Regions from separate parts of the Rhizobium sp. WYCCWR 11146 genome, predicted to be linked through region 2. Evidence: riboswitches for the same ligand, from Rfam matches in the RefSeq annotation. Region 2 holds a riboswitch; the other holds the start of a gene.
The links. Region 2 has a riboswitch for S-adenosylmethionine ahead of HX899_RS15740 (O-succinylhomoserine sulfhydrylase). Riboswitches for the same ligand answer to the same signal wherever they lie in the genome.
Positions count from the first base shown of each region.

Region 1: another riboswitch for S-adenosylmethionine. It lies ahead of metA (homoserine O-succinyltransferase); the one in region 2 lies ahead of HX899_RS15740 (O-succinylhomoserine sulfhydrylase).

Region 1 is NZ_JACCEY010000019.1:210,449-214,653, reverse strand. It holds gene HX899_RS14210 (aldose epimerase family protein) at 46-1,068, opposite strand; gene metA (homoserine O-succinyltransferase) at 1,295-2,218, opposite strand; SAM riboswitch at 2,267-2,344, opposite strand; gene HX899_RS14200 (ABC transporter ATP-binding protein/permease) at 2,459-4,205, shown strand, end outside.
Region 2 is NZ_JACCEY010000021.1:4,264-8,468, forward strand. It holds gene HX899_RS15730 (Hsp33 family molecular chaperone) at 1-89, shown strand, start outside; gene apaG (Co2+/Mg2+ efflux protein ApaG) at 303-695, opposite strand; gene HX899_RS15740 (O-succinylhomoserine sulfhydrylase) at 1,055-2,239, opposite strand; SAM riboswitch at 2,282-2,360, opposite strand; gene HX899_RS15745 (2'-deoxycytidine 5'-triphosphate deaminase) at 2,434-3,528, shown strand; tRNA gene HX899_RS15750 (tRNA-Gly) at 3,588-3,661, shown strand; gene HX899_RS15755 (DUF995 domain-containing protein) at 3,794-4,205, opposite strand, start outside.

The sequences.
Region 1 (4,205 bases), on a different contig from region 2:
GGTTTCATAGCGATCAAATTTGACAGTCGTGCGTCCGCGGGGCGCTCAGTTCTTGGTGAAGATATAATCCGTCTCCTGGCGCAGCACTTCGCCGGGGCGCAGGACCGCATTCGGAAAACCTTGGTGATTGATGGCATCCGGCCAGACCTGTGTCTCCAGGCAGAAGCCGGCGAATGGGCCGTATTTGCGCCCGCCGATGCCGGGCGCCGCGACATCGAGCTTGAAGCCGGCATAGAACTGCACGCCTGGCTCCGTGCTGCGCACTTCCAGCGACACACCGGAATAGAGGCTGCGGGCAAGCGCGACGCTCCGCTTGGCGGTACGCTCGCCCGACAGGCAGAAATTATGGTCGTAAAACGCTTGTTGGCTGCCGACGAAACGCTTCATCGGCGCCATCTCGCGGAAATCGAATTCCGTGCCCTCGACGGGACGGATCTCACCGGTCGGCACCTGCTTCTCATCAGTCGGCAGATAGTGATCGGCGGCTATCATGATGTCATGGCCAAGTGCATCTTCGCGGCCGTCGAGATTGAAATAGGCGTGCTGGCAGACATTGGCGAGCGTCGGCTGGTCGCTGGTCGATTCGTAGGTGATCGACAGTTCACCATTGCCATGCACCCAGAAAGTCGCCTGGATGGTGCAATTGCCGGGATAGCCGGCGCGGCCATCGGGATCGACGATCTTCAGCACCACGCGGTCGTGGTCATGCTCGACGATCGTCCAATTGCGTTTGGCGATATTGTCGCTGCCGCCATGCAGATGCGTGACGCCGTTTTCATTCGGCTCGAGCTGATAGTCCTTGCCGTCAAGCGTGAACCTGCCGCCGCCGACGCGGTTGGCGCAGCGGCCGGGCGTCGCGCCGAAGTAGGACGAATAGAGGAGGTAGCTGTCGAAATCGTCGAAGCCGAGCTGCAGCGGCGCATCATGTCCCTCGAGACGCAGATCCTGGATGACCGCGCCCCAGCTGATGATCTTGGCCGTCAGCCCGCCGCCCTTGATCACGACGCGATAGACGGTCTCGCCCGCCTGCGTCTGCCCGAAAACGTCCCGCTCCAACTTATCCGACATGATCGACCGTCCATTCTGTCCCTGCTGAAAATTCCTCAATTCGGAATCGATTTGAGGAATGTGCAGCGATTGAAAGTGTGCATTGCACGTCCGACGAAGACGCGCGGTGTGGTAGGCTTCAGGACAGGAACCTGCCCGGATTTGCTTCGATCCGCAACCGGCGGATCAGAAAGAAAAGCCACAGCAGTGGTGCGGCGGCATCGGCTCCAGGCGTGATCGGCAACGGTCAGAGATCGCTGCCGATCTCTTCCACATCAAAGGGCGTCGTCTGGTAGATTTCGTTGATCCAGTTGCCGAACAAAAGATGCGCATGGCTGCGCCAGCGGTTCTGCGGCGCAAGCGCCGGATCGTTATGCGGGAAGTAATTGTGCGGCATCTTGATCGGCACGCCGGCATTGACGTCGCGGAAATACTCGTCGGAAAGCGACGTGGAATCATATTCGACGTGGTTGAACATGTAGAGCCGCCGGCCCCTCTTCTCATGCACGAGGCAGACGCCCATTTCGCTGGACTCCATCAGGATCTCCAGGCTTTCGGATTTCTCGATATCGGCGCGGCGCACTTCGGTCCAGCGCGACACCGGCACTTCGAAATTGTCGGAAAAGCCGTTGAGATAGATCGAGGAAGGCTTCAGGTTCCGGTGGCGGTAGACGCCGAAGGCCTTCTCTTTCAGCTCGTATTTCGGAACGCCGTGAAAATGATAGACTGCCGCCATCGCGCCCCAGCAGACGTTCATCGTCGAATGGACATTCGTTTCCGTCCAGTCAAGAATCTCCTGCATCTCCGGCCAATAGGTGACATCCTCATAGGGCAAAAGCTCGATCGGCGCCCCGGTGATGATGAAGCCGTCGAACTTGCGGTGCTTTACTTCTTCCCAGGTCTGGTAGAAGGCAAGCAGATGGTCCTCGGACGTATTCTTCGCCTTGTGGCCGCCGATACGGATAAGCGACAGCTCCACCTGCAGCGGCGAGGCGCCGACGAGACGGGCCATCTGCAGTTCGGTCTTGATCTTGTTCGGCATGAGGTTGAGCAGCCCGATCTGCAACGGTCGGATATCCTGACGGATCGCCAACGTCTCGGTCATCACCCGCACACCCTCCTGAACCAGGGTTTCGAAGGCGGGCAGCGTATCGGGGATCTTGATGGGCATTGCGGTCACTCGATCAAAAACAAAAAACCGGCGGCGACAAAAATCGCTACCGGTCCGCACGCGGCCCTTTAGCGACTTTTTTAACGTGGCTGCAAGCCGGCCGGCCAAATCACCACGGAGGCCTTAATTAGACCCAGTCGGATTGCGAATCAACTGGCGAATACATGCAGGAGAGACTCATGCAAGCATCATCACACTTTAATGACTGATAGAATCTGTTGATAGACCGGTAACGCCACCATGTTATTTATAAGGGTATGGGCGATTTGGAAAAGCGTAATGGCAGATAAAGTCGAGGGGAGGCCGGGCATCCGGAGGCAGGATAGGGTAGGGTATGATTTAAGCCTGACATATCGCCTCGGCGTCATGTTCTCAGCATTCTGGAATTCGGAAGTGCGTGGCAAGGTGCTGTTTCTGGCGACCGTGCTGATCCTCGTTATCCTGGCGACGTCCTACGGCCAGGTCATTTTGAACGAGTGGAATGCGCCCTTCTACGACTCGCTGGAGCGCCGCGACCTCGGCGAATTCTTCCACCAACTCGAAATCTTCGCGATGATCGCCGGCACACTGCTGCTGCTCAACGTGCTGCAGGCCTGGCTGAATCAGATGACGGCGCTCTATATGCGCGAAGGCTTGTCCCGCGATCTGGTTGACCAGTGGCTGAAGCGCAAGCGGGCGCTGCGGCTTGCCTCCAGCGGCCTGATCGGCGTCAATCCGGACCAGCGCCTGCACGAAGATTCCCGCAACCTCGCCGAAAGCACGACGGGATTGGTTCTCGGCCTGCTGCAGTCGACCATTCTTCTGGTGAGCTTCATCGGCGTGCTCTGGGAACTTTCCAGCGGCTTCATCTTCCGCATCAGCGGCCATAGCTTCTCCATTCCAGGCTACATGGTCTGGGCGGCGATTTTCTATGCCGCTTCCGCCTCGGTGCTGAGCCAGGTCGTCGGTCGGAAGCTGGTGAAGCTCAATGCCGACCGTTTTTCGAAAGAGGCCGAGCTTCGCTTCACGCTGATGCATGCCAATGAGAACATGCCGGCAATTACTGTTGCCCGCGGCGAGGAGAACGAACGCCGGCGCATCAACACCGACATCAGCTCGGTCCTGACAGTCGTCAAGCGGCTTGCCATGGCCAATACCAATCTCACCTGGGTTTCGGCCGGCTATGGCTGGCTGGTGATCGTCATCCCGATCATCGTTGCCGCCCCCGCCTATTTCTCTGGCGGCCTCACCCTCGGCCAGCTGATGATGTCGGTCGGTGCCTTCAACCAGGTCAACACGGCGCTGCGCTGGTATGTCTCCAATTTCGGCCCGATCGCCGAATGGCGCGCCACGCTGATGCGCGTCACCGATTTCCGCCAGGCGCTGGTCGAGATGGAAGAGGACTTCGACCTCAAGGACAGCATCGCCTATGAAAACGCCGCGCCCGACACGCTGACGTTGAAGGATGTGGTGATCGTCGCCAAGGTCGGCGAAGACATCGAGGAATGCGGCGGTTTTCGCCTGCGTGAAACCGATGTCGTGATCAAGGCCGGCGAAAAGATCATGATCAACGGCGATCACAGCGTCAATCGCAAGCTGCTCTTCCAGGCGATGGCCGGCCTCTGGCCGTGCGGCAGCGGCACGATAGGCCTGCCGCCAATCGACGACATGCTCTTCGTTCCGCAGGTTGCCTATGTTCCCGGCGGCACGCTGCGCGAGGCGCTGGCCTTTCCCGAACGTCCCGAAGCCTACGAGAAAGCCGCCGTCGAGGCGGCCCTCGACAAGGTTGGTCTCCATTCGCTGATCGCAAGGCTCGATACCCGCGCCCGCTGGGACAAGATGCTCGACGGCGACCAGCAGAAAGCGATCGGATTTGCCCGGCTGCTTCTCGTGCGCCCGCGCTGGATCATCTTCGACGAAGTGTTGGAAGGCATGGAGCCGGAATTACAGGAAACGATGGCCAAACTGCTCACCTCGATGCCCGAAAGCGGCATGATCTATATCGGCC
Region 2 (4,205 bases):
GCCAGGAAGATGGCGAAATCGCCGTCACCTGCGAATTCTGCTCGACCACCTACCGCTTCGAGCCGGCCGAGCTTCAGCCGGCGGAATAGGCTCAGTTCGCATGGACGGCTGCCCCTCACCCTAACCCTCTCCCCGTAAACGGGGCGAGGGGACGTGCCTTGCGAGAGGTGGGCGAGGAACGGAGAGGTCGGCGGCATGGTCCCTTCGCCCCGCTTACGGGGAGAAGGTGGCGGCAGCCGGATGAGGGGCCGGTATCGGCGATCTCGTGGGCCCGAGGTGTCGTACCGCCTGTGGCTTACACGTCAGTTAAGCACGCGCAGCAGCCCTGGTGAATCCAGCGAGAAGGCGGGGATGTCGACATCGAACATCTCGCCGTCGTCCGTTTCCATCTGGTAATGGCCGAACATCAGCCCGGAGGGCGTGTCGAGTGGGCAGCCGGAGGAATATTCGTAGGTGTCGCCGGGGCTGAGCCGCGGCTGCTCGCCGACGACGCCGGGGCCGGTCACCTCGTCCACCTGGCCGTTCTGGTCGGTGATGTTCCAGTAACGATTGACCAGCCGAACGGCTATGCCGGAATTGTTGCTGATGACAATCCGGTAACCCCAGACATAGCGATCGTCTTCCGGATCGGATTGCTCCTCCAGATAGAACGGCTCGACGACTACTTCGATCTCTCTTGTGAGGGCGCGATACATGCCTTGCACCTTAGTCAAGATATGTTACCCGTATCTTATAAGAGGCCCTGTCCGTCAAGAAACGGAACAATTATCATCGCTGAAATGGCTGTGATCCCCAGGGCTTTCGATCGTTAAGCCTAATTGTCAGTGTTAATTCCGTTTCGGAACGCCACGGCGGGCAAACTTGTTCCCCCGGTCTCACCTTGGTGAGATCCGGAACGGCCGAACCCCAAGCATGGCGCGCAAAAGTGTGCAGCGGTTTTGCGCGACATGCGTAAAAACAAAAACTAAAGCGCGAGGAGCGAATCTGAAAGATCGCGACGCGCTTTAATGAGATTCGGCCGAACCCTGGTGAGGTCCGGCCGTTTATCTGTCGATCAGGCCGAGACCTTGGCGAGCGCCCGAGCGAAATCCTCGATCAGGTCATCGGTATCCTCGATACCGGCCGAAAGGCGGACCGTGCCCGGAGAAATGCCGAGTTCGGCGCGCGCCTCTTCGGTCAGGTTCTTGTGCGTCGTCGTTGCCGGATGAGTGATCAGGCTCTTGCTGTCGCCGAGATTGTTGGAGATCTTGATGATCTCGAGCGCGTTCTGCAGCGCGAAGGCCGCATCCTTGCCGCCCTTCAGCTCGAAGGCGACCAGCGTCGAGCCGCCGGTCATCTGCTTGGCGATGATATCGGCCTGCGGATGGTCCTTGCGGCCGGGATAGATCACCTTGGCGACCTTGCCTTGCTCGGCCAGGAAATCGGCGATCTTTGCCGCGTTCTCGGTCTGCTGGCGCACGCGCAGCGGCAGCGTCTCGATGCCCTTCAACAGCGTCCAGGCATTGAACGGCGACATCGCCGGGCCGGTATGGCGGAAATAGTCGTGCAGGTTCTCGTCGATCCATTCCTTGTCGGAAAGTACGACGCCGCCGAGGCAGCGGCCCTGGCCGTCAATATGCTTGGTGGCGGAATAGACGACGATATGGGCGCCGAGCTCCAAGGGCTTCTGGAAGAGCGGTGTCGCAAAGACGTTGTCGACGACGACCTTGGCGCCGATCTGGTTGGCGAGCTTGGCAACGCCTGATATATCGATCACTTCGAGCGTCGGATTGGTCGGGCTTTCCAGGAAGAACACCTTGGTCTTCGGCGTGATTGCCTTTTCCCAGTTCGCCAGATCCCGGCCGTCGATCAGCGTGCAGTCGATGCCGTATTTCGGCGCCAGCGTCTCGACGACCCAGCGGCAGGAACCGAAGAGAGCACGGGCGGCGACGATATGATCGCCTGATTTCAGCTGGCAGAGGATCGCCGCGGTGACGGCTGCCATGCCGGAAGCGGTGGCGCGGGCGTCTTCGGCGCCTTCGAGCATGCACATGCGCTTTTCGAACATGTCGTTGGTGGGGCTGCCGTAGCGGGCGTAGATGAAGCCCTCCGTCTCGCCCTTGAAGCGGGCTTCGGCCGCCTCCGACGTCTCATAGACGAAGCCTTGGGTGAGATAGATTGCCTCGGACGTCTCGCCATATTGCGAACGCAGCGTGCCGCCGTGGACGAGTTGGGTTGCCGGGCGCCAGGTCTTGCTCATGCCATCACCTTCACATAACAAAAAAACCGGTCGCAAAAGCAGACCGGTTTCAACCCGGTCTTTTTAGCCACTTGTTTAACGTGGCTGCAAGCCGACCGGCCAAATCACCACGGGATAATTCTGCAATACTGCTGTTAGCTGCTTGCGTCAATTCCCCGAGTTTGGTTTTGTCGGCGGCAAATGATGGATGAGGCATGATGGCTCGCGAAACGGGAATTCTGGCGGATCGCGCGATCTCCGCGCTGTTCGAAACGGGGCGTCTGATCTCCGAGCGGGAGCTGGACCGCGACCAGATCCAGCCGGCAAGCCTGGACCTGCGCTTGGGCGGCAAGGCTTTTCGCGTGCGCGCCAGCTTCATGCCAGGCCCCTCGCATCTGGTGTCCGACAAGCTCGACCGGCTGAGCCTGCACGTGATCGACCTCTCCGAGGGGGCGGTGCTCGAAACCGGCTGCGTCTATATCGTGCCGCTGATGGAGAGCTTAGCGCTGCCGGTCGACATGTCGGCCTCGGCCAATCCGAAAAGCTCGACCGGGCGCCTTGATATCTTCACCCGCGTCATCACCGATTACGCCCAGGAATTCGACAAGATCCCGGCAGGCTATTCCGGCCCGCTCTATCTCGAAATCAGCCCGCGCACCTTCCCGATCGTCGTGCGCCGCGGCTCGCGCCTGTCGCAGATCCGTTTCCGCGTCGGCCAGGCCCTGCTCGGCGAACCGGAACTTTTGAAGCTGCATGAGAGCGAGACGCTGGTCGCCAGCAAGCTGCCGAACGTATCCGGCGGCGGCATCGCCCTGTCGATCGACCTCGCCGGAGACAAGGACGGCCTGATCGGTTATCGCGGAAAACATCACACCGCCGTCGTCGACGTCGACAAGAAGGCCGAGCACGACCTCTTCGATTTCTGGGAACCGCTCCACAGCCGCGGCCGTAACGAGCTGATCCTCGATCCCGATGAGTTCTATATCCTCGTCTCGCGCGAGGCCGTGCACGTGCCGCCGGATTACGCAGCCGAGATGACCCCCTTCGATCCGCTGGTCGGCGAATTCCGCGTCCATTATGCCGGCTTCTTCGATCCGGGCTTCGGCCATGCGCCTGCCGGCGGACGCGGCAGCCGCGCGGTGCTCGAAGTGCGCAGCCACGAAGTGCCCTTCATCCTCGAAGACGGCCAGATCGTCGGCCGCCTCGTCTACGAACATATGCAGGAAAAGCCCGCCAGCCTCTACGGCTCCGGCCTCGGCTCCAACTACCAGGCCCAGGGCCTGAAACTCTCGAAACACTTCCGCATCTGAAGCGTTGCACCCGGCGCGACTTGACAGCGGCCCCCATCTGTTGGAAATCTCGCATCATCGCGGGTGTAGCTCAATGGTAGAGCAGCAGCTTCCCAAGCTGAATACGAGGGTTCGATTCCCTTCACCCGCTCCAGCTGCCCCGGCCGTCCGTTCGCCGCCTTTTGAAGGCGCTTCGCAATCTTTTATGAAAAGGGTTGCGCGCAGGCATCGGCTCCTACAAGGATACAGATGGCGCCTCGGCCGCGCGCAACCCCTAGCTTCGCCTTTATTTGGTCTTACTGACGCTCGTCTCAATCCTCCCCAATTGAGACCTCACGTAGTCGCCGTGGCGAAGCTTTGCGAATTCGTCGGTGGCTTGTGCCGGTGCGCTCTTGAAAACGTACCATTCACCGTCCGGTTCGCGTTTCTGATAAATCAGGCCACCCTTCTTGCGGTGGCTGAAGCAGGTGATCGCCGTCGCCGTTCCGGTCTTGGCGTGCCAGTCGGCGTTGAAGCAGAGTTTACCCGACTCCGTGATGAACCAGCGGCCCGTGCCGAAGGACGGCGAGCCATTTTCCCGCGACCAGGCGGTAAAGCGACGCGCCTTTGCGGAGAAGTAGCCGGCGCCGGCTTTCCACATCCAGGAATTCTGGTTGTAGAGCCGATAGATTTCCGCGCTGCTCATCGGCTTTGCGGTC